2 regions of the Fictibacillus marinisediminis genome follow, and region 2 is predicted to be linked to the other one. Evidence: a T-box and tRNA genes for the amino acid it is inferred to sense, from the RefSeq annotation. Region 2 holds a T-box; the other holds one or more tRNA genes.

Region 1 (11,819 bases), 2.8 Mb from region 2:
ACCCGAAGTCGGTGGGGTAACCTTTTAGGAGCCAGCCGCCGAAGGTGGGACAGATGATTGGGGTGAAGTCGTAACAAGGTAGCCGTATCGGAAGGTGCGGCTGGATCACCTCCTTTCTATGGAGACATGAGCGCACTTAGATGCCTCATGAACTTACCTGAGCTTTTGTTTGGTTTTGAAAGAACATCGTTTCTTTCAAACAATAGAGGTTATGTGACGCATTTTTTTGCGCGCACGGACCATGTTCCTTGAAAACTAGATAACGAAACATCCAAACAAAGCCAACTAATTCATTAGTTGTGCGCTGATTTAGTAACAATTAAGACGATTCAGCAGCGACAAGATCGAGGAAGCGAAGTTCTGGAGGAGCGGAGTGTAGTTCGCCTACATGAGCACCGGAAGAACAAAGCTGACGAAGAGATTGGAAGCTGATCAATCGTCGATAAAGGTTAAGCTAGAAAGGGCGCACGGTGGATGCCTTGGCACTAGGAGCCGAAGAAGGACGGGACGAACACCGATATGCCTCGGGGAGCTGTAAGTAAGCATTGATCCGGGGATTTCCGAATGGGGGAACCCACCATCCGTAATGGGATGGTATCCATATCTGAATACATAGGATATGAGAAGGCAGACCCGGGGAACTGAAACATCTAAGTACCCGGAGGAAGAGAAAGCAAATGCGATTTCCTGAGTAGCGGCGAGCGAAACGGAATCAGCCCAAACCAGAGGGCTTGCCCTCTGGGGTTGTAGGACACTCAACATGGAGTTACAAAGGAACGGGGTAGATGAAGCGGTCTGGAAAGGCCAGCCAAAGAAGGTAACAGCCCTGTAGTTGAAACTTCGTTCCCTCCTGAGTGGATCCTGAGTACGGCGGGACACGTGAAACCCCGTCGGAATCCGGGAGGACCATCTCCCAAGGCTAAATACTCCCTAGTGACCGATAGTGAACCAGTACCGTGAGGGAAAGGTGAAAAGCACCCCGGAAGGGGAGTGAAAGAGATCCTGAAACCGTGTGCCTACAAGTAGTTGGAGCCCATTAACGGGTGACAGCGTGCCTTTTGTAGAATGAACCGGCGAGTTACGATAACGTGCAAGGTTAAGCTGATAAGGCGGAGCCGCAGCGAAAGCGAGTCTGAATAGGGCGCCATAGTACGTTGTCGTAGACCCGAAACCGTGTGATCTACCCATGTCCAGGGTGAAGTTCAGGTAACACTGAATGGAGGCCCGAACCCACGCACGTTGAAAAGTGCGGGGATGAGGTGTGGGTAGGGGTGAAATGCCAATCGAACACGGAGATAGCTGGTTCTCCCCGAAATAGCTTTAGGGCTAGCCTCGCGGCTAGAGTCCTGGAGGTAGAGCACTGATTGGACTAGGGGCCCCCACAGGGTTACCGAATTCAGTCAAACTCCGAATGCCAGAGACTTATCCGCGGGAGTCAGACTGCGAGTGATAAGATCCGTAGTCAAGAGGGAAACAGCCCAGACCATCAGCTAAGGTCCCAAAGTATACGTTAAGTGGGAAAGGATGTGGAGTTGCCCAGACAACCAGGATGTTGGCTTAGAAGCAGCCACCATTTAAAGAGTGCGTAATAGCTCACTGGTCGAGTGACTCTGCGCCGAAAATGTACCGGGGCTAAACGTATCACCGAAGCTATGGATTGTACCGTAAGGTACAGTGGTAGGGGAGCGTTCGAAGTGCAGTGAAGTCAGACCGGAAGGACTGGTGGAGCGCTTTGAAGTGAGAATGCCGGTATGAGTAGCGAAAGACAAGTGAGAATCTTGTCCATCGAAAGCCTAAGGTTTCCTGAGGAAGGCTCGTCCGCTCAGGGTTAGTCGGGACCTAAGCCGAGGCCGAAAGGCGTAGGCGATGGCCAACAGGTTGAAATTCCTGTACCACCTCCTTTCCGTTTGAACGACGGGGGGACGCAGGAAGGTAGGGAGAGCGCGCGATTGGAAATGCGCGTCTAAGCAGTTAGGCTGATTGTGAGGCAAATCCCGCAATCGTGAAGGCTGAGCTGTGACGGCGAGGGAAATTACAGTACCGAAGTCCCTGATCCTACACTGCCAAGAAAAGCCTCTAGTGAGGAAAGAGGTGCCCGTACCGCAAACCGACACAGGTAGGCGAGGAGAGAATCCTAAGATGATCGGGAGAACTCTCGTTAAGGAACTCGGCAAAATGACCCCGTAACTTCGGGAGAAGGGGTGCTCTGATAGGGTTAACGCCCGAGAGAGCCGCAGTGAATAGATCCAAGCGACTGTTTAGCAAAAACACAGGTCTCTGCGAAGCCGCAAGGCGAAGTATAGGGGCTGACACCTGCCCGGTGCTGGAAGGTTAAGAGGAGGGGTTATCCCTTACGGGAGAAGCTCTGAATTGAAGCCCCAGTAAACGGCGGCCGTAACTATAACGGTCCTAAGGTAGCGAAATTCCTTGTCGGGTAAGTTCCGACCCGCACGAAAGGTGTAACGACTTGGATACTGTCTCAACGAGAGACCCGGTGAAATTATAGTACCTGTGAAGATGCAGGTTACCCGCGACAGGACGGAAAGACCCCATGGAGCTTTACTGCAGCTTGATATTGGATTTTGGTACAGTTTGTACAGGATAGGTAGGAGCCTGAGAAGTCGGAGCGCCAGCTTCGATGGAGGCGTCGGTGGGATACTACCCTGACTGTATTGAAATTCTAACCTGGAACCGTGATCCGGTTCGGAGACAGTGTCAGGTGGGCAGTTTGACTGGGGCGGTCGCCTCCTAAATTGTAACGGAGGCGCCCAAAGGTTCCCTCAGAATGGTTGGAAATCATTCGCAGAGTGTAAAGGCACAAGGGAGCTTGACTGCGAGACCTACAAGTCGAGCAGGGACGAAAGTCGGGCTTAGTGATCCGGTGGTTCCGCATGGAAGGGCCATCGCTCAACGGATAAAAGCTACCCTGGGGATAACAGGCTTATCTCCCCCAAGAGTCCACATCGACGGGGAGGTTTGGCACCTCGATGTCGGCTCATCGCATCCTGGGGCTGAAGTAGGTCCCAAGGGTTGGGCTGTTCGCCCATTAAAGCGGTACGCGAGCTGGGTTCAGAACGTCGTGAGACAGTTCGGTCCCTATCCGTCGCGGGCGCAGGAAATTTGAGAGGAGCTGTCCTTAGTACGAGAGGACCGGGATGGACACACCGCTGGTGTACCAGTTGTTCCGCCAGGGGCATAGCTGGGTAGCTACGTGTGGACGGGATAAGTGCTGAAAGCATCTAAGCATGAAGCCCCCCTCAAGATGAGATTTCCCATCACATTAAGTGAGTAAGACCCCTTAGAGATGATGAGGTTGATAGGTCTGGTGTGGAAGCGTGGTGACACGTGGAGCTGACAGATACTAATCGGTCGAGGGCTTATCCTTATTAACAAAAGCGGTATGAACCGTTTATATCCGACAAGCGTTGGAGATATCCTGACGAGAACACGTTTTTGGTGTTCGTAGGAGGGATTGAAACGACCTCGAGGATATGGTTCATGGAGCTGGACGTTAGCATCAGTGAAAGTTTGGATGAAGAAGTTATCTAGTTTTGAGGGAATATGCCTCATTTTTTCTAAAAAAGCTCTTGTCAAAAGAGCAAATACATTGTAAAATGTAACTTGTCCTTGAGAAAATAGGACATGCTTTGAAAGACAGTCTGGTGGCGATAGCGAAGAGGTCACACCCGTTCCCATACCGAACACGGAAGTTAAGCTCTTCAGCGCCGATGGTAGTTGGGGGCTTCCCCCTGTAAGAGTAGGACGCTGCCAGGCTATCATTTCAAACATACTCGTATGTGGTTTTATTCTTATTCCACAGTAGCTCAGTGGTAGAGCTATCGGCTGTTAACCGATCGGTCGTAGGTTCGAGTCCTACCTGTGGAGCCATGCTTCCATAGCTCAGTAGGTAGAGTGCTTCCATGGTAAGGAAGAGGTCACCGGTTCGAGCCCGGTTGGAAGCTCCAGTCGGCCCGTTGGTCAAGCGGTTAAGACACCGCCCTTTCACGGCGGTAACACGGGTTCGAATCCCGTACGGGTCACCAAGTTTTTTCGTTAAGAAAATAACATTCCTTAATACGGAGGATTAGCTCAGCTGGGAGAGCACCTGCCTTACAAGCAGGGGGTCGGCGGTTCGAACCCGTCATCCTCCACCATTATTTATCCCAACGGCAGGCCGGTTTAGCTCAATTGGTAGAGCAACTGACTTGTAATCAGTAGGTTGGGGGTTCAAGTCCTCTAGCCGGCACCATTTTTTTTATAAGCAATGTCTGAAGCCTTTTTTTATGTGGAGGGGTAGCGAAGTGGCTAAACGCGGCGGACTGTAAATCCGCTCCTTTGGGTTCGGCGGTTCGAATCCGTCCCCCTCCACCATCTTTATTTCCGACAGATTATGTTATAACACGAGCCATTAGCTCAGTCGGTAGAGCATCTGACTTTTAATCAGAGGGTCGAAGGTTCGAGTCCTTCATGGCTCACCATTTGAACTTCTGAATAAAAGATGATATCAATGGTAACAAAGTATAATATTGCGGGTGTAGTTTAGTGGTAAAACAAGAGCCTTCCAAGCTCTGGTCGTGAGTTCGATTCTCATCACCCGCTCCATTATGGGGCCTTAGCTCAGCTGGGAGAGCGCCTGCCTTGCACGCAGGAGGTCAGCGGTTCGATCCCGCTAGGCTCCACCATACATAATAAGCACTGTCCTTAGACATTCGTCTAAGGGCTTTTTTATGTCTTTCAAATCTTCAAGGATTCCTGATCCAATAAAGAGGTCGGTGCTTTTGTCCTAATAATTATCCATCAACCTCCTCGAAAGCGCTTACGTATCGGTATATCTATGCATATTTCTGTCCAGTTGAACCAACATGAATAGACAGGCTACAATGAATTTATAGAATTTTTGAAACACAGCATAAGGGGAGGCCGTACAGAATGAAGAAGGATATTACGATCATCGGAGTACCGATGGATTTAGGGCAGACAAGGCGCGGCGTTGATATGGGGCCAAGCGCCATTCGATATGCAGGTATTGTGGAACGTTTAGAAGATATAAATTATAATGTCCAGGATTTCGGGGACATAGAGATTGCCCGGCCTGGGACAATAGAAGAAACAATAGAAACCAATCTTAAGAACCTTCAAGAAGTTTCAACTGCGAGTGAAAAGCTGGCAGACACGGTTTCTAATGTGATTCAGGAAAACCGGTTTCCTCTTGTCCTTGGAGGAGACCACAGTATCGCGATCGGCTCTCTTGCTGGAATTGCCAAGCACTACGAAAATCTTGGCGTTATCTGGTATGATGCCCATGGAGACTTGAATACCGCTGATACTTCACCAAGCGGAAACATTCATGGTATGCCGCTTGCAGCAAGCTTGGGAATAGGGCATGAATCCTTAACTGGCATTGGAGGATATGAGCAAAAAGTTAAGCCTGAAAATATTGTTATTATCGGTGCCCGTTCATTGGATGAAGGAGAAAAAGAATTGATCAAAGAACGTGGCATTAAAGTATACACGATGCATGAAATTGATCGGATCGGCATGACCAGGGTAATGGAGGAAACGATTGAATATCTTTCTAAAAAAACGGATGGTGTTCATTTAAGTCTTGACCTTGATGGTTTGGATCCGCTTGACGCACCGGGGGTAGGTACGCCGGTTCTTGGTGGAATCAGCTACAGAGAAAGCCATTTGGCGATGGAAATGCTGGCCGAGTCTCAGATTATTACCTCAGCTGAATTTGTAGAAGTCAATCCAATTCTTGACGAAAGAAACAAAACAGCGACAGTGGCTGTGGCGCTAATGGGATCACTATTCGGCGAAAAATTATTATAATAATAAATCAAAAAAAACAGCTCTCGAATTAAGAGTAGCTGTTTTTTACGTTTGCTTTTTGGAATTCATTTAAAAGAGCATCTATGTGTTGGCTGATTTCAACAATTTCTTCAGCGATTAAAGGCATAATTTTAGACATTTCATTCATTTTTTTTCGTGAATCTTCAATTTCTCTTAGCAGGATATTGCGATCCATGTGTACACGCTCCTTAAAAAAAATCTTTTATTCCACTATTCCCTCAATTATCCAAATTAAAACTCATTTTCTAAATTTTGTACAAAACATTTCTCTATCCCTGTCTGTTTTCATGCTAAAATAAAAATTGCTTAATTTTTTATGGAATATGAAACTTTTTTGAATACTAAACGTAGAAAAATACGAACCGCAACTGGTGGTGGAAAATTGAAATGGATTCATTAATTAATAATCTGGTTACCCAAGTAAGAGCAGGGAACCAGGAGGCTTTTGAAGGTCTTGTTGAAATTTACAAAGATAAAATATACCGGCTGTGCTACAGAATGGTCGGAGACAGCCATGAGGCGGAGGACCTTGCTCAGGAAGCATTTGTCCGCGCTTACGTAAACATTGATAAATACAGTGGAAGCTATAAGTTTTCAACGTGGCTGTATCGCATCGCCACAAACTTGTGTATTGATAAACTGCGGAAAAAGAAACCGGATTACTCTATGGATGCCGAGATTCCAGGAACAGAAGGAGCAACGCTTTACAGCCAGGTGGCAGGAGCGGCTCCACTTCCGGAAGAGGAAGTGGAGGAAAAGGAGAAGCGGGATCATCTCCAGCAGGAAATCATGAAACTTCCGGAAAAGTACAGGACAGCGATCCTGCTAAAGTATGTCGAAGATCTATCGCTTGAAGAGATCAGCTCTGTTATGGATTTGCCCGTCCCGACTGTCAAAACACGGATACATCGGGGAAGAGAAGCGTTAAAAAAGGTGTATAAAAAGGTTGCAAAATCGAGGTGAACATAATGTCATGTGATACAGAAAAATATATGAGCCTGATTGATAAAGCCCTGGATAGGGATATAACGGAGCTGGAGCAGAAAGAGCTGGACATACATCTGGAAAATTGCGAAGCCTGCAGAGAGCACTATTATGCCTTGAAAGAAATCATTTCCGACATGAAAGAATCAGCGCCTGTTGTTGCTCCTGACCATTTTACAGAGGATGTAATGAAGAGGCTTCCTGCCGTGAAAAAGAAAAGGATGCCGGCTCAATGGATCAGGCGTTATCCAGTCCTGACTGCGGCTGCAGTATTCTTAATCTTAATGTTCGGTTCAGTAATGGCCAACTGGAGTACCGGGAATGAACTATCAGTAGTCTCCGGCTCGGATAACGTTCAGATCAAGCCATCCACGCATACGGTTATCGTTCCTAAGGGAAAGACGGTCAAAGGTGATCTGGTCGTAGAAAATGGCGATGTGAGGGTGGAAGGAAAGGTTGACGGCGATGTCGTCGTCATCAAGGGGAAAAAATATATGGCTTCCGCGGGCCAGATCACCGGTGACAGCCAGGAAATCCATCAAGTGGTGGAATGGGTCTGGTATAAACTTAAAATGTTCTTCACAGGAGAGGAACAAAAATAATATTTAGCATCGAACTAATATGAAGATCTAAAAAGCCGCCTGTTTATGGCCGGCTTTTTACTTTTTCGGGACTTTATAACACAGCAAACGACACCCGGCCGCTCAGTCTCCAACTTTTATGGCAGCGGATGGGATATGCTATAATAAGGGATACCGAATAATTATGATCATTGTTGCACTACATTAACATAGAAAGAGTAGTTCCCTGAAGTGGAGTGATGTCATGTTGCCTGTTGGAAATTTTAGTTTAGGTAGCTATATCAGCCAGATCGTTGATATTTTGCTGGTTACCTATGTTTTTTATAAATTAATAATGCTGATTAGAGGAACCAAGGCGGTACAGCTTTTAAAAGGAATTGTGGTCATTGTAGCTGTATGGCTTGCGAGCAGTTTCTTTGAACTGCGGACAATGGGCTGGCTGATGGATAAAGCCATTACATATGGATTATTGGCCATTATTATTATTTTCCAGCCTGAATTAAGGAGAGCGCTGGAGCAGCTCGGCAGGGGAAAACTGTTTTCCCGATCTGGTTTAGCTGACGAAGAGGAGATGGGAAACTCCATTGATGCGATCGTTAAGTCAACCAGTTATATGGCCAAGCGCCGAATTGGGGCCATCATATCGTTTGAAAGAGAAACCGGTCTTACCGATTATGTGGAAACAGGGATTCCTATTCATTCGAAATTGTCATCAGAGCTGCTGACCAATATTTTTGTGCCCAACACGCCTCTGCACGACGGAGCGGTTATTTTGCGGCAGAATGAAATCGTTGCGGCAGGCTGTTATCTTCCGTTGACCGAAAGCCCGTTTGTTTCCAAAGAACTGGGTACAAGGCACAGAGCGGCTATTGGTGTAAGTGAAGTAACAGATGCGATTACTGTCATCGTCTCAGAAGAAACCGGTAGCATCTCGATTACGAAGAACGGAGAAATCCATCGCAACCTGAATGAGGAAACACTGAGAGCTTTATTGAATGCGGAATTAATGGTATCAGGCAAAAATGCTTCCTCATCACGCTGGAATTGGAGGGGGAAGAAAAATGGACAAACTCCTTAAGAGCAATTGGTTTGTAAAAATTATCGCTTTTCTTTTGGCATTAATGCTTTATACCGTCCTATCCATGGAAAACCAGCAGCAATCTGACCGGCAATCCCTGTTCACCTCCGTATCCAAGACGAGTGAAACGGTAAGCGGGGTTACCATAACGCCTTTATTTGATGAAAATAAATACGTACTAACAGACTTGCCCAGATCGGTGGACGTCAAGCTGACGGGTTCTTCCAATCTGCTGACGAAAGCATTAAAAGTGGACCGTCGAATGGAAGTCTATATCGATCTTACAAAGATGGGTCCAGGTACAAAAAAAGTTCCTGTAAAAATCAGGAATGTTCCGGAAGGGTTAAAAGCCGTTCCATCACCTCAGGCAGTGGAAGTAACGCTTCACCGAAAACAAACGAAGCAGATCCCGATTTCTGTGGATATCAAGAACAAGAATAAATTGCCGGAGGGTTATGAAGCCGGAAAACTTAGCTACTCGCCGAAGAGTGTGTATGTAACAGGTCCAGAGGATTACATCAGTGATATTGCAAGTATCCGGGCATCTGTGGATGTTTCGAATGCCAAGGATAAGGTAGAATCAAGGGTGCCGCTGCGGGCTTACGACAGTCAAGGCAATCTGCTCGATGTACTGATTGATCCGAAGTCTGTCAATGTTACGGTCCCTATCACAAAACCAAGTAAAACGGTACCGCTGAGCCTGAATGAAAAAGGCAACCTTCCTGACGGGCTTACCCTTGCAGGTATAACGATGGATCCGAAAGAAGTGACGTTAACAGGTCCTTCATCCGCCCTTGATAAAATCAGTGAAGTAAGCGGCGTAGACATAGATTTAGACAAGATTAAAGAAGATTCAACGATAGACGTTGATGTGCCTCTTCCAAAAGGCACAGAAGCTGTAAATCCCAAACAAGTCCAAGTAAAAGTGGATGTAGAGAATGACGTTAAAACAAAGACCTTTAAGGATATCCCTATTGAAATGAGGGGAGAGACTCCTGAACAGCAGGCGTCCTTCTTATCTCCTGCGAGCGGAAAGATGGATGTGACCATTACAGGCAGCAAAAAAACTGTTGATGCATTGGTGGCTTCAGATATTACGGCATATGTTGATGTCAGCAAGCTGAAACCAGGTGAGCATACGATTTCAATAAAAGCCTCAAACTCCAAGAACCTTCAAATGAAAAAGGAGTTTACGACGGCGAGAATTAAAATCGAAACCCCAGAAACCCAGACCGGCTCTGATAACCAGTCTGACCAAACCACATCGCAGAGCGGGGATAAGAACAGCAATAACGAGAATAACGGCACTGCCGGCAGCAAGCCGGACAATAACCCAACCTTTTCTCAATCAAAGGCAGAGGGAAAATCGGATCGTACCGAATCAATTACTGAAGGAGAGAATTAAATCATGGGAAAATACTTTGGAACAGACGGGGTAAGAGGAGTTGCCAATACAGAGCTTACACCAGAATTAGCATTTAAACTTGGCCGATTTGGGGGATATGTATTAACAAAGGAAACCCAAAAACCAAAAGTACTGATCGGCAGAGATACACGAATTTCTGGTCATATGCTTGAAGGAGCACTGGTGGCGGGCCTTTTATCTACGGGAGCTGAAGTATTGCGTTTAGGTGTCATCTCAACACCTGGCGTTGCTTTCTTGACAAAGGCACTGGGCGCACAGGCAGGTGTCATGATCTCTGCTTCCCATAACCCAGTCGCTGACAACGGAATTAAGTTTTTCGGAGCGGATGGCTTTAAGCTATTGGATGAGCAGGAAGCAGAGATTGAAGCTCTCCTCGATCAGGAGAAAGACGAGCTTCCGCGCCCTTCAGGCGGGGATATCGGCTCAGTAGGCGACTATTTCGAAGGCGGACAAAAGTACCTTCAATATTTAAAACAAACCGTCCCTGGCGATTTTTCCGGTATGCATATCGCACTCGACTGCGCTCACGGTGCCACATCTTCTTTGGCTCCGCATCTGTTTGCTGATCTGGAAGCCGATATCTCAACGATGGGAACAAGCCCAAATGGTCTAAATATTAACGATGGTGTAGGTTCCACACACCCTGAAAAATTGGCTGAACTGGTCAAGGAAAAAGGAGCAGACATGGGTCTGGCCTTTGATGGGGACGGAGACCGTCTGATTGCGATTGATGAAAAGGGGAACATCGTGGATGGCGACCAAATCATGTTTATTTGCGCCGTCTATTTAAAAGAGCAGGGAAGACTGAAGAACGATACCATCGTCTCCACTGTGATGAGCAACCTTGGATTCTATAAAGGACTTGAAGACAGAGAAGTAAAATCGGTTCAGACTGCTGTCGGCGACCGATATGTGATGGAAGAAATGAGAAAGAGCGGATATAACCTGGGCGGAGAGCAATCCGGACATATCATTTTCCTGGACCATACAACGACGGGTGATGGCATGTTATCGGCTATTCAATTAGCAAGCATCGTCCAGCAGACGAAAAAGCCATTATCTGAGCTTGCGGATGAAATGAAAAAGTTCCCTCAGCTTTTAATCAACGTAAGAGTTGTCGATAAAACAAAGCTTGAAGGCAATGCAACGATCCAATCTGCGATCGAGAAGGTCGAAGCAGAAATGAACGGAAACGGGCGTGTACTTGTCCGTCCATCGGGAACTGAGCCGTTGGTGCGTGTCATGGTGGAAGCACCTACGAAGGAACAATGCCAAATCTATGCTGATCAGATAGCTGATGTGGTCAAGACGGAACTTGTTTAGTCAAATGCACCCTCATTCATCAAGATAGGCACGAAACCTATGCATAAGCGTATCACCAGCGGGTTCGCTTATGCATATTTTATTAAATATTTATTAAGCTGCTTAGCAATCAATTGACGCTTAAATCGAAACAAGATATCATTAAGTTTGAATTTACTTCGAAACGGGAAGGTGGATAGAGCGGCCAATTTAATAACCAAAGCGCCTGAACTATTTTCGGACGGAAGAAAATAGTTGACGAGGAAGAGGTTCATCGATTTTTCGGCGGATGCCTCTCGGAACCAGTCACTTTCGTAAGCTTTTAAATAAAACAGGCAAGGCGACTTCCTGTACAAAATTAAAAGCAGTGGCTAACAAAATAAATCAAACATAGGTGGGGCTGTGAGCCCCGCTCACAGTCCCCCTGTTACAGAGGCAGGTGCCAGCCGATTTTGGGCTATACCTGACCCAAGGGAGGATATATTAAATGTGCGGAATTGTAGGTTATGTAGGAAATAAGGATGCTAAAGAAATCTTGCTTCGCGGACTGGAAAAATTAGAGTACCGCGGTTATGACTCAGCAGGTATTGCTGTA
Region 2 (11,819 bases):
TGCAGCCGATCTGATGCTCGTAAAAAACACCAAGAAGGTCTTCCGCAAAATCAAGTGAATGTGCTGTGATCACATCACTTTTCATAATCTCAGAAACGGGCCGCTGAAATTCTTCAGGATGATCGGCAGCATCAAAGATGGACGGGCTGGCGTCTCTTAAATCACGATCAGAAATAATGCCGACAAGCAATCCTTCTTCGTCAACAATCGGCAAATGGCGGATGCGGTGAGTTTTTAAAAGAAGCAGAGCTTCCTTAATCGTCGTCTGTGGCATGGCTGTAACAGCCTGTTTATTCATCATGTCCTGAACAATCATCTTTATTTCTCCCTTCTCCGGTCAATACATAAAGCGGTTCTGGAAACGGATTTTATCGAATTGCTGTACCGAATTCATCGTTATTCTTTTTCCGACCCTGACCATTAGACAGTTTGCAGGATGTGAGCTGATCTCCGGATCGTCAGTTGCCATATATTCCAGGCCTCCGGCATTCATCATTTTCTCCATCACTTTCCGGTAATCCCAAACCGACAAGCCGGTTCCTTTCAGATCCCAATGCCAATAATATTCAGTTGTGATAATGATGTAATCTTCCATCGCATCATCCATCATCGATACTTTTAATAGGCTTTTCCCTATTTTACAGTTGCGGTAATCCGCAATGACTTCAATAGCACCGAGTTCAAGCAGGTTCTCCATGTTTCCTTGTGACCATCTTTCCATCGGATCAGGATAGACATAGGTCACATAGCCGATAATTGTCTCTTTGTTTCTAGCGATAATGATTCTTCCTTCATCAAGGCCTGCAATCTCAATGAGAGCTTCACGCTGCTGGTGCGGGGGCCTGAACGCCTTTAATCCGGCATGAAATTCGTAGCCTGCCAGATGTTCAGGCGAAATCGGCCCTTCGATAATGACCTTGCCCAAAGGTGTATCAATGGCAAGGCAGTTGTATGTTTTCTTATGGTTCATTTATACACCACCCAATTTGAAGTTATCCTATTCTATTATACATAAACGAAATCATTTGTAAGGGCTTTCAACTTATTTGGTGTGACAATTCTAATAAATTTAAAAATTAAGAACGATTATGATATAATGGCTTTGAATATCTTGGCATAGGAGGAGATTGACTAATGAAAGTGGAAACGCTTCCGAGTGTAAAGGGTAACTTTAACCTTGAAGACTATCAAGCAGCATATAACGCATTTGACTGGAAAAGCATAGAAAAAGAATTTTCCTGGTATGAAACGGGGCGAGTCAATCTAGCCTATGAAGCGGTTGACAGACATGCAGAAGGCGATAGAAAAAATAAAGTAGCACTTTATTTCTCAGATCAGAAAAGAGACGAGAAGTATACATTTAAAGAGATGAAGGAACAATCTAATCGGGCTGGCAATATGCTCCGCCAGCTTGATGTTGAAAAAGGGGACAGGGTGTTTATTTTTATGCCGCGTTCTCCTGAGCTGTATTTTTCACTGCTCGGGGCAATCAAACTGGGAGCCATCGTCGGCCCGCTGTTTGAAGCATTTATGGAAGGAGCAGTCAGAGACCGTCTGGAAGACAGCGAAGCTAAAGTACTGATCACGACTCCTCAGCTATTGGAGCGCGTGCCTGTCAGCGAACTTCCTCATTTAAAACACGTTGTGCTCGTTGGTGAGGACGTGAAGGAAGAAGGGCCGTATGTCAATTATTTCAGCCGAATGGAAAAAGCGGACAAGGAGCTCGATTTGGAATGGGTAGACCGTGAAGACGGGCTGATCCTTCACTATACATCAGGCTCAACCGGTAAACCAAAAGGCGTCCTCCATGTTCATAATGCGATGATTCAGCATTATCAGACCGCTAAATGGGTACTTGATCTTAAAGAATCCGATGTTTACTGGTGCACGGCCGATCCCGGCTGGGTGACAGGAACCTCCTATGGTATTTTCGGACCTTGGCTGAACGGCGCCTCCAATGTGGTCCGAGGCGGCAGGTTTAGCCCGGAAGATTGGTACGGTACGATCGCAAAGTATGGCGTAACGGTTTGGTACAGTGCACCAACCGCATTCCGTATGCTTATGGGAGCCGGGGATGAGGTCGTAAAACGCTTTGATCTTTCTTCGCTCCGACACATCCTGAGTGTTGGCGAGCCGCTGAATCCTGAAGTAGTCCGCTGGGGCATGAAGGTCTTTAACCTGCGCATCCATGATAACTGGTGGATGACGGAGACAGGAGCTCAGCTCATCAGCAATTTCCCGGCAGTTGAAGTTAAGCCGGGCTCAATGGGCAAACCATTCCCGGGCATTGAAGCGGCTATCATCGATGATCAGGATAATATCCTGCCGCCTAACCGAATGGGGAACCTGGCGATTAAAAAAGGATGGCCTTCCATGATGAGAGCGATCTGGAACAATCCGCAAAAATATGAATCTTACTTTACCCCTGGCGGCTGGTATGTGTCTGGAGACTCAGCCTACATGGATGAAGACGGCTACTTCTGGTTCCAAGGCCGTATTGATGATGTCATTATGACATCGGGTGAAAGGGTAGGGCCTTTTGAGGTAGAAAGCAAGCTTGTCGAACACCCTGCAGTTGCAGAAGCTGGAGTAATCGGGAAGCCAGACCCGGTTCGCGGTGAAGTCATTAAAGCATTCATCGCACTGCGTGAGGGTTATTCTCCGAGCGAAGAATTGATTCAGGAAATCAGATCGTTTGTGAAATCTGGTTTGGCCGCTCACTCAGCGCCAAGAGAAATCGAGTTCAGAGACAAGCTTCCTAAGACAAGAAGCGGCAAGATCATGCGCCGGGTACTCAAGGCATGGGAATTGGACCTGCCGACAGGCGACTTATCCACGATGGAAGACTAATCATTTAAAGCAAAAAGCCCGCGAATTAATTCGCGGGCTTTTTTGGTTTCTTTTTATCATCATTTTGGGCAGGAGGAGGATCCTTTGGCTTTTTCCCTGCCGTTGGATCATCCGTTCCCGGTTTGTCTGGTTTCTTTGGATCTGTTTTTTCTTTGCCGCTTTTAATCTTCTCAGATGGCGCCGATTCCTTGCCCGAGACGTCTACTGCTGTAACAAACAGCACGCCTGATGGGGCAGAAAGAGAGGTTTTATCTGATGTTAGACTGCCGATTTTCTTAAACGGACCGTTTCCGGTAGCAGAATAATAGACACGGTAGCCAACTACATCACTTTCTCCTGACGCAGACCAGGAAAGCTTCCCGCCTTTGGCTGACAGTCCGCTGACTGTATCAGGGTTTTTTCCGTTCTCTGGAAGATTTGTCTTAGGAAGAAGATGGTCAGAATTTTCTTCTCCGGTCACTTTCTTCAAGTCGACTCCGTCAAACAGAGCATCGTCAATGAGGACGCCTTTTTGAGTAAATTCTTTTGGTGTCGATTCGGACGCTTTGTATTTCTTTCCGTTTGCAATAACATAAAGCCCGGTATCCAAGCTGTTATCTGTTGAATCTGGAGCATATTTTACATTGAATAGATCTGTTGTGACAAGACCTGCTGACCGGCAGAGATCAGATGGAAGTTTTCCCGAGATCCCGCAAATCTCTTTCCTGACAATTCCCGAAGGCATGGGGAAAAGATGCTTCGGAGCCATGAGTGATGGCGCGTATTTATAGGCATCATTGGCAAAAGCTGCCCACAGGGTCTGGCTAATATGCTGTTGTCCTGTTGGAAGGGCTTCAGGTTTATCATATCCGTGCCATACACCAAGCGTTACGTTAGGATTGGTTGCTACAAACCAAGAATCCTTGGCTGAGGATGTGGTGCCGGTTTTTCCGGCCCAATCTGCATAAAAGTTCAGTCTTCCTGGAATGCTTGCTGCGGTTCCCCCTGGCTTCAGTACATCCCTCATCATATCAAGGATAAGATAAGAGGTTTGCGGAGAATATACTGGCACCGGCTTAGATTGATGTTTATATAGAACTTTTCCATGTTTGTCCTCAATTTTTTCAATGAGGTAGGCATCCACAAACTTGCCTTGGTTAGCAAAGGTTGCGAAAGCGTTCGTATTCTCTTCTACGGTTACCCCGTGAGTCAATCCGCCGATGGCAACAGATGTAGCCGATCTGTCTGTATCAGTAATGGTTGTGAATCCCATTTTCTCCAATCGATTGAAGGCATCGGCCCGATTCGCTTTCATGAAGCTGCGCAGTGCAGGAATATTATAAGACTTGGCAAGTGCGGTCCTTGCGGAAAGGAGTCCATGAAAACGGTTATCATAGTTGTTTGGTGCGTAATTGCCAATGGTCAGCGGTGTATCAGGAATGATGTAACCCGGCTGCACTTTACCTTCCTCGATGGCCGGAGCATATGCGAGCAGCGGCTTCATCGTTGAACCATTCTGTCTTAATGCCTGAGTGGCATGGTTCAGCTGTTCACGGTTGTAATCACGCCCACCGACAAAGCTGATGATGGCTCCTGTTTTATTTTCGATCAGTATGGAGCCTACTTCCTGCGGCTGCTTTTCATAGATCCATTTTCCTTTGGCGTTCTTCACGCGGACAAGGTGGGTAGAGCCGAAGAGATATTTGTTCTTCGCTGTTTTCTCCATTTTCTCATAGATCTTTTTATTGATGGTCGTATGAATTTTCAGGCCTTTTTGGCGCAGCTGTACAAAAGCATTCTGACGGTATTCATCTTTTGTGTTCTGCTTAAGCTTGTCAAAGTTCTTGCCGTCTTTTTTCGCCCCGATCCTTGCAAGGATATCTGCTGAACGGCGCTCGACTTCAATGCTTAAGTAAGGATATTTTTCGTAAGAAGATTCCTTCTTCGTTACAAAGTGTTTTCTCACATTATATTTCAGTGCTTTATCGTATTGTTCAGGTGTGATGGCTCCATTTGTCAGCATGCGGTTCAAAACCGTTTTCATGCGGTTGGTACCATATGTAATATCTTTTTTAACTGCACCTTGTTGTGTAAATGGAGAATAGACAAACGGGTTTTGCGGCATGCCTGCAAGGAAAGCTGCCTGCGGCAGGTTCAGTTTGTCAGCGTCAACACCGAAAACTCCCTGAGCGGCCGCCTGGATGCCGGCTACGTTTCTGCCGGAGGAGTTACGGCCGAATGGAACGATGTTTAAATATGCTTCAAGGATTTGCTCTTTTGTAAACAAGTGCTCGAGTCTGAGTGCGAGCAGGATTTCTTTCGCTTTTCTGTCGAAGGAAACCTCGTTCGTTAAGATCTGGTTTTTAATGAGCTGCTGAGTAAGTGTACTCCCGCCCGAACGGGTATCGGAGCCTGTTACTTCCTGAAGCGTTGCCCTGAGGATAGCCTTTGGAACAATGCCGTCATGCTCATAGAAATATTGATCCTCCGTTGAAATAACGGCATCTTTTACGAAAGGTGAGATATCCTTTAAAGAAACCTCCTGGCGGTCAAGGTCAGCACGCAGCTTGCCGATCAGCTGCTCTTTGTCAAAATACATTGTACTCGTTTCTTCGTAATTGTAAATGTTATCCTTCATGGTGCTGTAAGCTCTGACTGGCTCGTTTTTTACAAGCGAGGCCAGAAAGCCAGCTCCTGCTCCAGCAGCCAAACAGCCGCCAAGCAAGAATAATACCACGATAATTAAGAATAAGTTCCAGGTGAATGTGTATGTTTTATCTGCGGCCTGTATAATTTTTTTCTCATTTAGATACGCAATAAAGCGCCTCCATTTTTCCTTAATTTCCTCTAGATGAGACATTTGTAAATTCCCCCCTATCTGACTAATTATATCATATCCCTTGTCGTTTGAAGGGGGACTTAAGACAATTTTGTCAGTGGATGAGGAATTGACAATGCGTAAAACCTGTGGTAAAAATGAAGAATATATGTCAATTGGATAAAGCAAAAGCGAAGATAGGATTTAGTAGTAACCGTCTCCCTGTTACAGAAAGCTGGTGGCCGCTGCAAACCAGTACATAGACAGTTTATGAATTACACCCTGGAGCTTTCTTTGTGAAATGAAAGTAGCAAAGACCGGTTGAAAAGCCGTTAATGGATATGAGTGGGAGGAAATACGTTTCCTTCAACGAGGGTGGTACCGCGATAATCACGTCCCTTATTACAGGGGCGTTTTTTATTTGTCTTCATCCAGAAACTGAAAGGAGCAACTATAATGACAATTTTACAAGACTTGGAATTTCGAGGTCTCATCAATCAAGTGACTGACCGGGAAGGTTTGGAAGAAAAGCTGCAGAGCGGAAAAACCCCTTTTTATTGCGGTTTTGACCCGACAGCAGACAGCCTGCATGTGGGCCATCTGCTTGTGATCATGACGATGCGGCGCCTTCAGCAGGCAGGCCATCAGCCTATCCCTCTTGTGGGCGGAGCGACAGGAATGATTGGGGACCCAAGCGGGAAGAAGGCAGAGCGGACGTTAAATGAGGCCAGTGTGGTTCAACAATGGAGCGAACGAATTAAACAGCAGCTTTCAAAGTTTTTGGACTTTAACGCTCAGGATAATCCTGCGAAAATCGCCAACAACTATGAGTGGATCGGCAGCATGGACGTTATTTCATTCTTGCGTGATGTAGGTAAATACTTTCCGCTGAACTATATGCTTGCAAAAGATTCTGTAGAATCCCGTTTGGAAGCTGGGATTTCTTTTACAGAGTTTACGTACATGATCCTTCAGTCGTATGACTTCCTTCAATTGTACCGCCAGGAAGGGTGCCGTATGCAGCTTGGCGGAAGCGACCAATGGGGCAATATCACAGCTGGTCTGGAATTGATCCGCAAAGCCGGAGAAGAAGAGAGAGCATTCGGATTAACCATCCCGCTCGTAACGAAGAGTGATGGAACAAAATTCGGGAAAACAGAAGGCGGAGCGATCTGGCTTGATCCGGAGAAAACCACTCCTTACGAGTTCTATCAATTCTGGATCAACACGGATGACCGTGATGTGATTAAATTCTTAAAGTACTTCTCATTCAAGAGCCATGAAGAGATCAACGAACTTATTGAACAAGTGGAGAGCGCACCTGAAAAACGTGCTGCGCAAAAGGCGCTTGCAGAAGAACTTACTGCTCTTGTGCATGGAGAACAGTCATTGGAACAAGCCATCAAAATCTCTCAGGCACTGTTCAGCGGACAGCTTTCTGAATTGACTGGAGCTGAAATTGAGCAAGGCTTTAAAGACGTGCCTTCCTTTGAAATGGAGTCTAAAGAGGATATCGGTCTGATCGACCTGCTTGTAGCAAGCAAAATCTCTCCATCAAAGCGCCAAGCTCGTGAGGATATAACCAATGGTGCAATCTCTATCAATGGAGAGCGGTGCCAGGACCTTGACAAAGTGGTGGGAAGCAGCTCTCGTATTGATGATCGATTCGTCGTCATCAGGAGAGGGAAGAAGAAATACTTCTTGATCCGATACTAATTTTGCTGAATAAGGAGAACCGGCCCTTGTGATTGGGCCGGTTTTTTGTGTTCGATAATAAAATTCGATTTTCGCTAATAAATGCCGAGAGATGCCACTATTGAGGGGTGAGAGCTATATTTTGGACTGTCTGCTGAAATATGCAATAAAAAAAACGCCCCGTAAAAACGGAGCGTTTTCTTAAACTTAACGAGAGTAGTACTCAACGATAAGCTGTTCTGAAATTTCAGCCGGTAATTCAGAACGCTCTGGTAAGCGAGTGAATGTACCTTCTAGTTTGTTTTCGTCAAAAGTCAAGAAGTCAGGAACAAAGTTGTTCACTTCGATTGCTTCTTTAATAGCGCTAAGATTTTGTGACTTTTCACGAACACCGATAACTGAACCAGGTGCTACGCGGAAAGATGGAATATCAACGCGCTTTCCGTTTACAGTAACATGGCCATGGTTTACCAATTGACGAGCTGCACGGCGAGTGCGGGCAAGACCAAGACGGTAAACGATGCTGTCTAAACGAGACTCAAGAAGGATCATGAAGTTTTCACCATGAATTCCTGTCATTTTGCCTGCATCGTTGAAGATACGGCGGAATTGACGCTCGTTTACACCATACATATGACGAAGCTTTTGCTTCTCTTGTAATTGTAAACCGTATTCAGAAAGTTTTTTACGTTGGTTAGGACCATGTTGTCCTGGAGCGTAAGGACGCTTTGCTAATTCTTTTCCAGTTCCGCTTAGGGAAATACCTAAACGACGGGAAATCTTCCATGTAGAGCCAGTATATCGAGCCATGAATGACTCCTCCTTCACGTGTTTTGTTTTTGTAAAACACAACAGTGACTGTTTTCTTTTCATCTGCTTATTTTATTTGCCTATACCTTCACTTCAGCAGCCTTTGAAGCTACGAGATATACCATGCTTCTTCAAACATGTAACAAAATAAAACAAATGACGAACACAGTGCCGCTTTATTTTACACAAAGATTAGTATATGTTTTTTCGGGAAACAAGTCAAGGGCTAGTCTTAATATAAAGGCGCCATGGCAGTGATGGCTGAATACAATAATGGCAAAGCGGAAGGAATAGCGTTTCTGTGGGAGAAAGTTTATAGAAAGCGCTTACAAATAAAAAAGGGGTGCATATCTATGAAGTCCAAGTATTTTGAAACCAATGCCATACACGTTGGGTATGAGGACAGCCAGCATGGGGGAAGTCTGTCTCCGCCGATCTACCAGACCTCGACTTTTGTTTTTCCGGATGCAGAAACGGGCGAGCGGAGATTTGCCGGAAATGAAGCAGGATATGTTTATTCCCGGCTGAAAAATCCGACAGTGGTTATCTTTGAGGAGCGAATGGCAGAACTGGAAGGCGGGGAGAAGGGTTTGGCTTTTGCATCCGGTATGGCCGCAGTTTCAGCAGTATTGCTCGGCCTGTTGAAAACAGGGGACCATATCCTTTGTTCGGAAGGGGTCTATGGATGTACCTTCGGACTTCTGCAATATATGGAAGATCATCTTCAGATCGGGCACTCGCTTATTCCAATGGAGAATGAAGCCGCTATAGAAGCTGCGATTTTGCCGAACACCTCACTTATTTACATCGAGTCGCCGATCAACCCGACGATGAAACTTGTAGATTTAGAAATGGTGTCTAGAGTTGCCAGAGAAAAGAACATTCCAGTCATTGTGGACAACACCTTTTGTTCTCCTTATTTGCAGCAGCCTCTGAAAATGGGCTGTGACATTGTCGTGCACAGTGCTACGAAGTATCTTTGCGGCCATGGTGATGTCATCGGAGGTGTTGCAGTTGGAAGGGAGGACGTGATGCAGCAGATTGCAATGACCGCCCAGAAGGATATCGGTGGGATCATGTCCCCTTTTGAAGCATGGCTGCTTTTAAGGGGCATTAAAACGCTGCCTGTCAGAATGGACCGCCACTGTGATAATGCCGAAAGGATCGCTGTTCTTTTAAAACGCCATCCCTGTATTGAGTCTATCTTTTTTCCAGGAGATCCGGACTTTGCTCAGTATGAGGCAGGGAAGAGACAGATGAAAAAGGCTGGCGGAATGATCAGCTTATTGATAAAAGGAGGCAAGCAGGAAGCTCAGCAGATGATGAATGCATTAAAGCTTGTCAAAATTGCAGTAAGTCTTGGGGACGCTGAGACGCTTATCCAGCATCCGGCGACGATGACACATGCCGTAGTGCCCGAACAGGAACGGGAAAAGATGGGGATCAAACAGAATCTGCTGCGCTTATCCGTGGGGCTTGAAGCCTGGCAGGATATATGGGCAGATCTCGAGCAGGCTCTTCAGAGTGTTTATCAAAAAGAAAATCAGGTCGTAAGATAAAAAGAACGGCCCGGAAGGTTTCCGGAGCCGTTCTTTCACATAGAAGTAATGTCTAGCTTCATCCCTGGTCTTCGGAGGTCAATCTAATAAATCACAATTCGTCTTAGGTCGCTTACGGTTTTCTATATATGCTTGTTCAGTTCATCAACAAACCGCTCGAGCCAAACTTTGTCGATCTCATCAAACCTGTTTTTTTCAGGGCTGTCAATATCAAGTACGCCAAACAGCTGGCCATTTTTTACAATGGGCACAACAATCTCGGATTGGGATGCAGCATCGCATGCGATATGCCCGGGAAACTGGTGAACGTCTTCCACAATCAGTGATTGCTGGTCTTTTGCAGCCGAACCGCAGACACCTTTTCCCAATGGAATTCTTACGCAGGCCGGCAGTCCTTGAAACGGTCCGAGGACGAGCTGGTCTGACAGTTCTTCATATTCATAAAATCCAACCCAATTAATAGCGGGGAGGAACTGGTTTAATAGCGCTGAGGCGTTCGCCAGGTTAGCGGTAATGCTTGTCTCGCCTTCTAAAAGTGCACGGAGCTGCTTGAGGAGCAGATCATATCCCTCTTCGCGATTTTGACTGTATTTTTCGACTGTAAACATGAACATCCCCCTTTTTATGCTAGCGGTCTTTCCCTATCTTATCAAAAATTGTAGAAGATTACATCAGAACAGGTGTATTTGTCGAGCGATTGTTAAAGGGAATATCAGGTTTTCCAACGAAAAAAGAAGTAATAAGAAGGGTGGTGGATACTAAATGTCAAAAGATCAGATGGCTACCAAAATTAAAATTGCCGAAGCTGCGATTGAATTGTTTACAAACCAGGGGTATCAGGGCACCTCGGTCAGGCAGATTGCCAAGAGGGCGGGTGTTAACCTTGCTCTCGTTTCCTATCATTTTGGCGGGAAGCAAGGCTTGCTTGAAGAGCTGATTTCATCATTTTATGAAGGGTATATCCGCAAGATTGAAGTGGTGTACCATACATCGATGGACTATACAGTTAAAGATCAGCTTTTGACCATGATTGAAAGTGTCCTGCATTACCAGCTGAAGCAGCCTGATCTGTCACGTTTTGTCCATCGGGAAATGACGCTTGATTCTACATTGGTAAGGGAAGTGATGACCACTTACCTCTCTAAAGAAAAATATTTTTATGACACCCTATTTGAAAAAGGCATGAAACGAAGAGAGTTTCATAAACAGCCTGTCATGCTCCTGACCATGCAGCTGAGAAATCTGCTCATCATGCCTTTCCTTCATCCTTTATATATATCTGAAGTCTTCTATACGGCTCCACATGATCCCTTATTCGTTACGTCTTATGTGAGTTTTATCAATAAATGGCTGGAGCAGTCGGTTTGTATCCCGCCTAAAAAGAATCCGCTTCTGTCCGCTGTGCAGAATCCGCTATTTTCTTTGCAGGGAAAGTGGAACGGATAAAAGCTCTTGGTGGATGAGTTTATCATACCCTTGTCCCAATCCCTTTGCACTATGGGCATCTGAACCATAGACAAAAGGGATTTTCTGTTTTATGGCCTCCTCCATCACCCAATGGGGAGGATAGGACTCTCCACACAATGGCTTGAATAATCCCGCGCCATTGTAGTCAAGTTCGTAGCCGTGCAGCTTAATCAGTTCCAAAATCGTTCTGATTTCTTCCCGATAAGATTGATCCGTTTGATACTGCTTCTGAAATTTCTGGGCAAGGGTCATATGGCCGATCCGTTTTGGCTTGTAATTTCCCAAGTCTGATGTGATGGACTTTGATAGTGTCTTATAATAGGCACTGTATACTTTGTCTGTGCTGCCGAATGAACGAACCATTTCACCGAACATGTCCTCGCTGTAATCAATGCAGAAATAGGAGCTTTCCTGCTTAATGAAATGGACGGAAAGAATGGCATCATCGAGCCGGGGACCGACTTCATTTAAGAAATCCTTTGTTTCCTTTTCAAATCCATCAATAAAGTCTACTTCTAATCCGATATTAATGGAGATCGCCTTTCTGTAATATTGTTTTGCAGCTCCCAGTTCGTCCAAGTAGGAAGAAAGCCTGCTCAATTCCATGCCTGAATCTTTTTCTGGTACCGGATCAATGAACC

What was found. A T-box is a leader RNA that pairs with one kind of tRNA and senses whether it is charged. The one in region 2 lies ahead of tyrS (tyrosine--tRNA ligase), so its partner is inferred to be a tRNA-Tyr.
Region 1: it has a tRNA-Tyr gene. The T-box ahead of tyrS (tyrosine--tRNA ligase) is inferred to sense a tRNA for this amino acid. The anticodon was not compared.

Annotation. Positions count from the first base shown of each region.
Region 1 is NZ_JAIWJX010000002.1:164,741-176,559, forward strand. Features, by position in the region: rRNA gene LCY76_RS01000 (16S ribosomal RNA) at 1-116, shown strand, start outside; rRNA gene LCY76_RS01005 (23S ribosomal RNA) at 448-3,385, shown strand; rRNA gene rrf (5S ribosomal RNA) at 3,659-3,774, shown strand; tRNA gene LCY76_RS01015 (tRNA-Asn) at 3,814-3,888, shown strand; tRNA gene LCY76_RS01020 (tRNA-Thr) at 3,890-3,965, shown strand; tRNA gene LCY76_RS01025 (tRNA-Glu) at 3,969-4,043, shown strand; tRNA gene LCY76_RS01030 (tRNA-Val) at 4,079-4,154, shown strand; tRNA gene LCY76_RS01035 (tRNA-Thr) at 4,174-4,249, shown strand; tRNA gene LCY76_RS01040 (tRNA-Tyr) at 4,288-4,371, shown strand; tRNA gene LCY76_RS01045 (tRNA-Lys) at 4,403-4,478, shown strand; tRNA gene LCY76_RS01050 (tRNA-Gly) at 4,529-4,602, shown strand; tRNA gene LCY76_RS01055 (tRNA-Ala) at 4,607-4,682, shown strand; gene rocF (arginase) at 4,930-5,832, shown strand; gene LCY76_RS01065 (aspartyl-phosphate phosphatase Spo0E family protein) at 5,861-6,028, opposite strand; gene sigW (RNA polymerase sigma factor SigW) at 6,241-6,816, shown strand; gene LCY76_RS01075 (anti-sigma factor family protein) at 6,822-7,439, shown strand; gene cdaA (diadenylate cyclase CdaA) at 7,666-8,496, shown strand; gene LCY76_RS01085 (CdaR family protein) at 8,480-9,901, shown strand; gene glmM (phosphoglucosamine mutase) at 9,905-11,245, shown strand; gene glmS (glutamine--fructose-6-phosphate transaminase (isomerizing)) at 11,712-11,819, shown strand, end outside.
Region 2 is NZ_JAIWJX010000002.1:2,986,159-2,997,977, reverse strand. Features, by position in the region: gene LCY76_RS15925 (acetoin utilization AcuB family protein) at 1-316, opposite strand, end outside; gene LCY76_RS15920 (GNAT family N-acetyltransferase) at 338-970, opposite strand; gene acsA (acetate--CoA ligase) at 1,135-2,850, shown strand; gene LCY76_RS15910 (transglycosylase domain-containing protein) at 2,876-5,689, opposite strand; T-box leader at 5,833-6,050, shown strand; gene tyrS (tyrosine--tRNA ligase) at 6,104-7,363, shown strand; gene rpsD (30S ribosomal protein S4) at 7,550-8,152, opposite strand; gene megL (methionine gamma-lyase) at 8,500-9,711, shown strand; gene LCY76_RS15890 (GAF domain-containing protein) at 9,834-10,319, opposite strand; gene refZ (forespore capture DNA-binding protein RefZ) at 10,474-11,157, shown strand; gene hisJ (histidinol-phosphatase HisJ) at 11,125-11,819, opposite strand, start outside.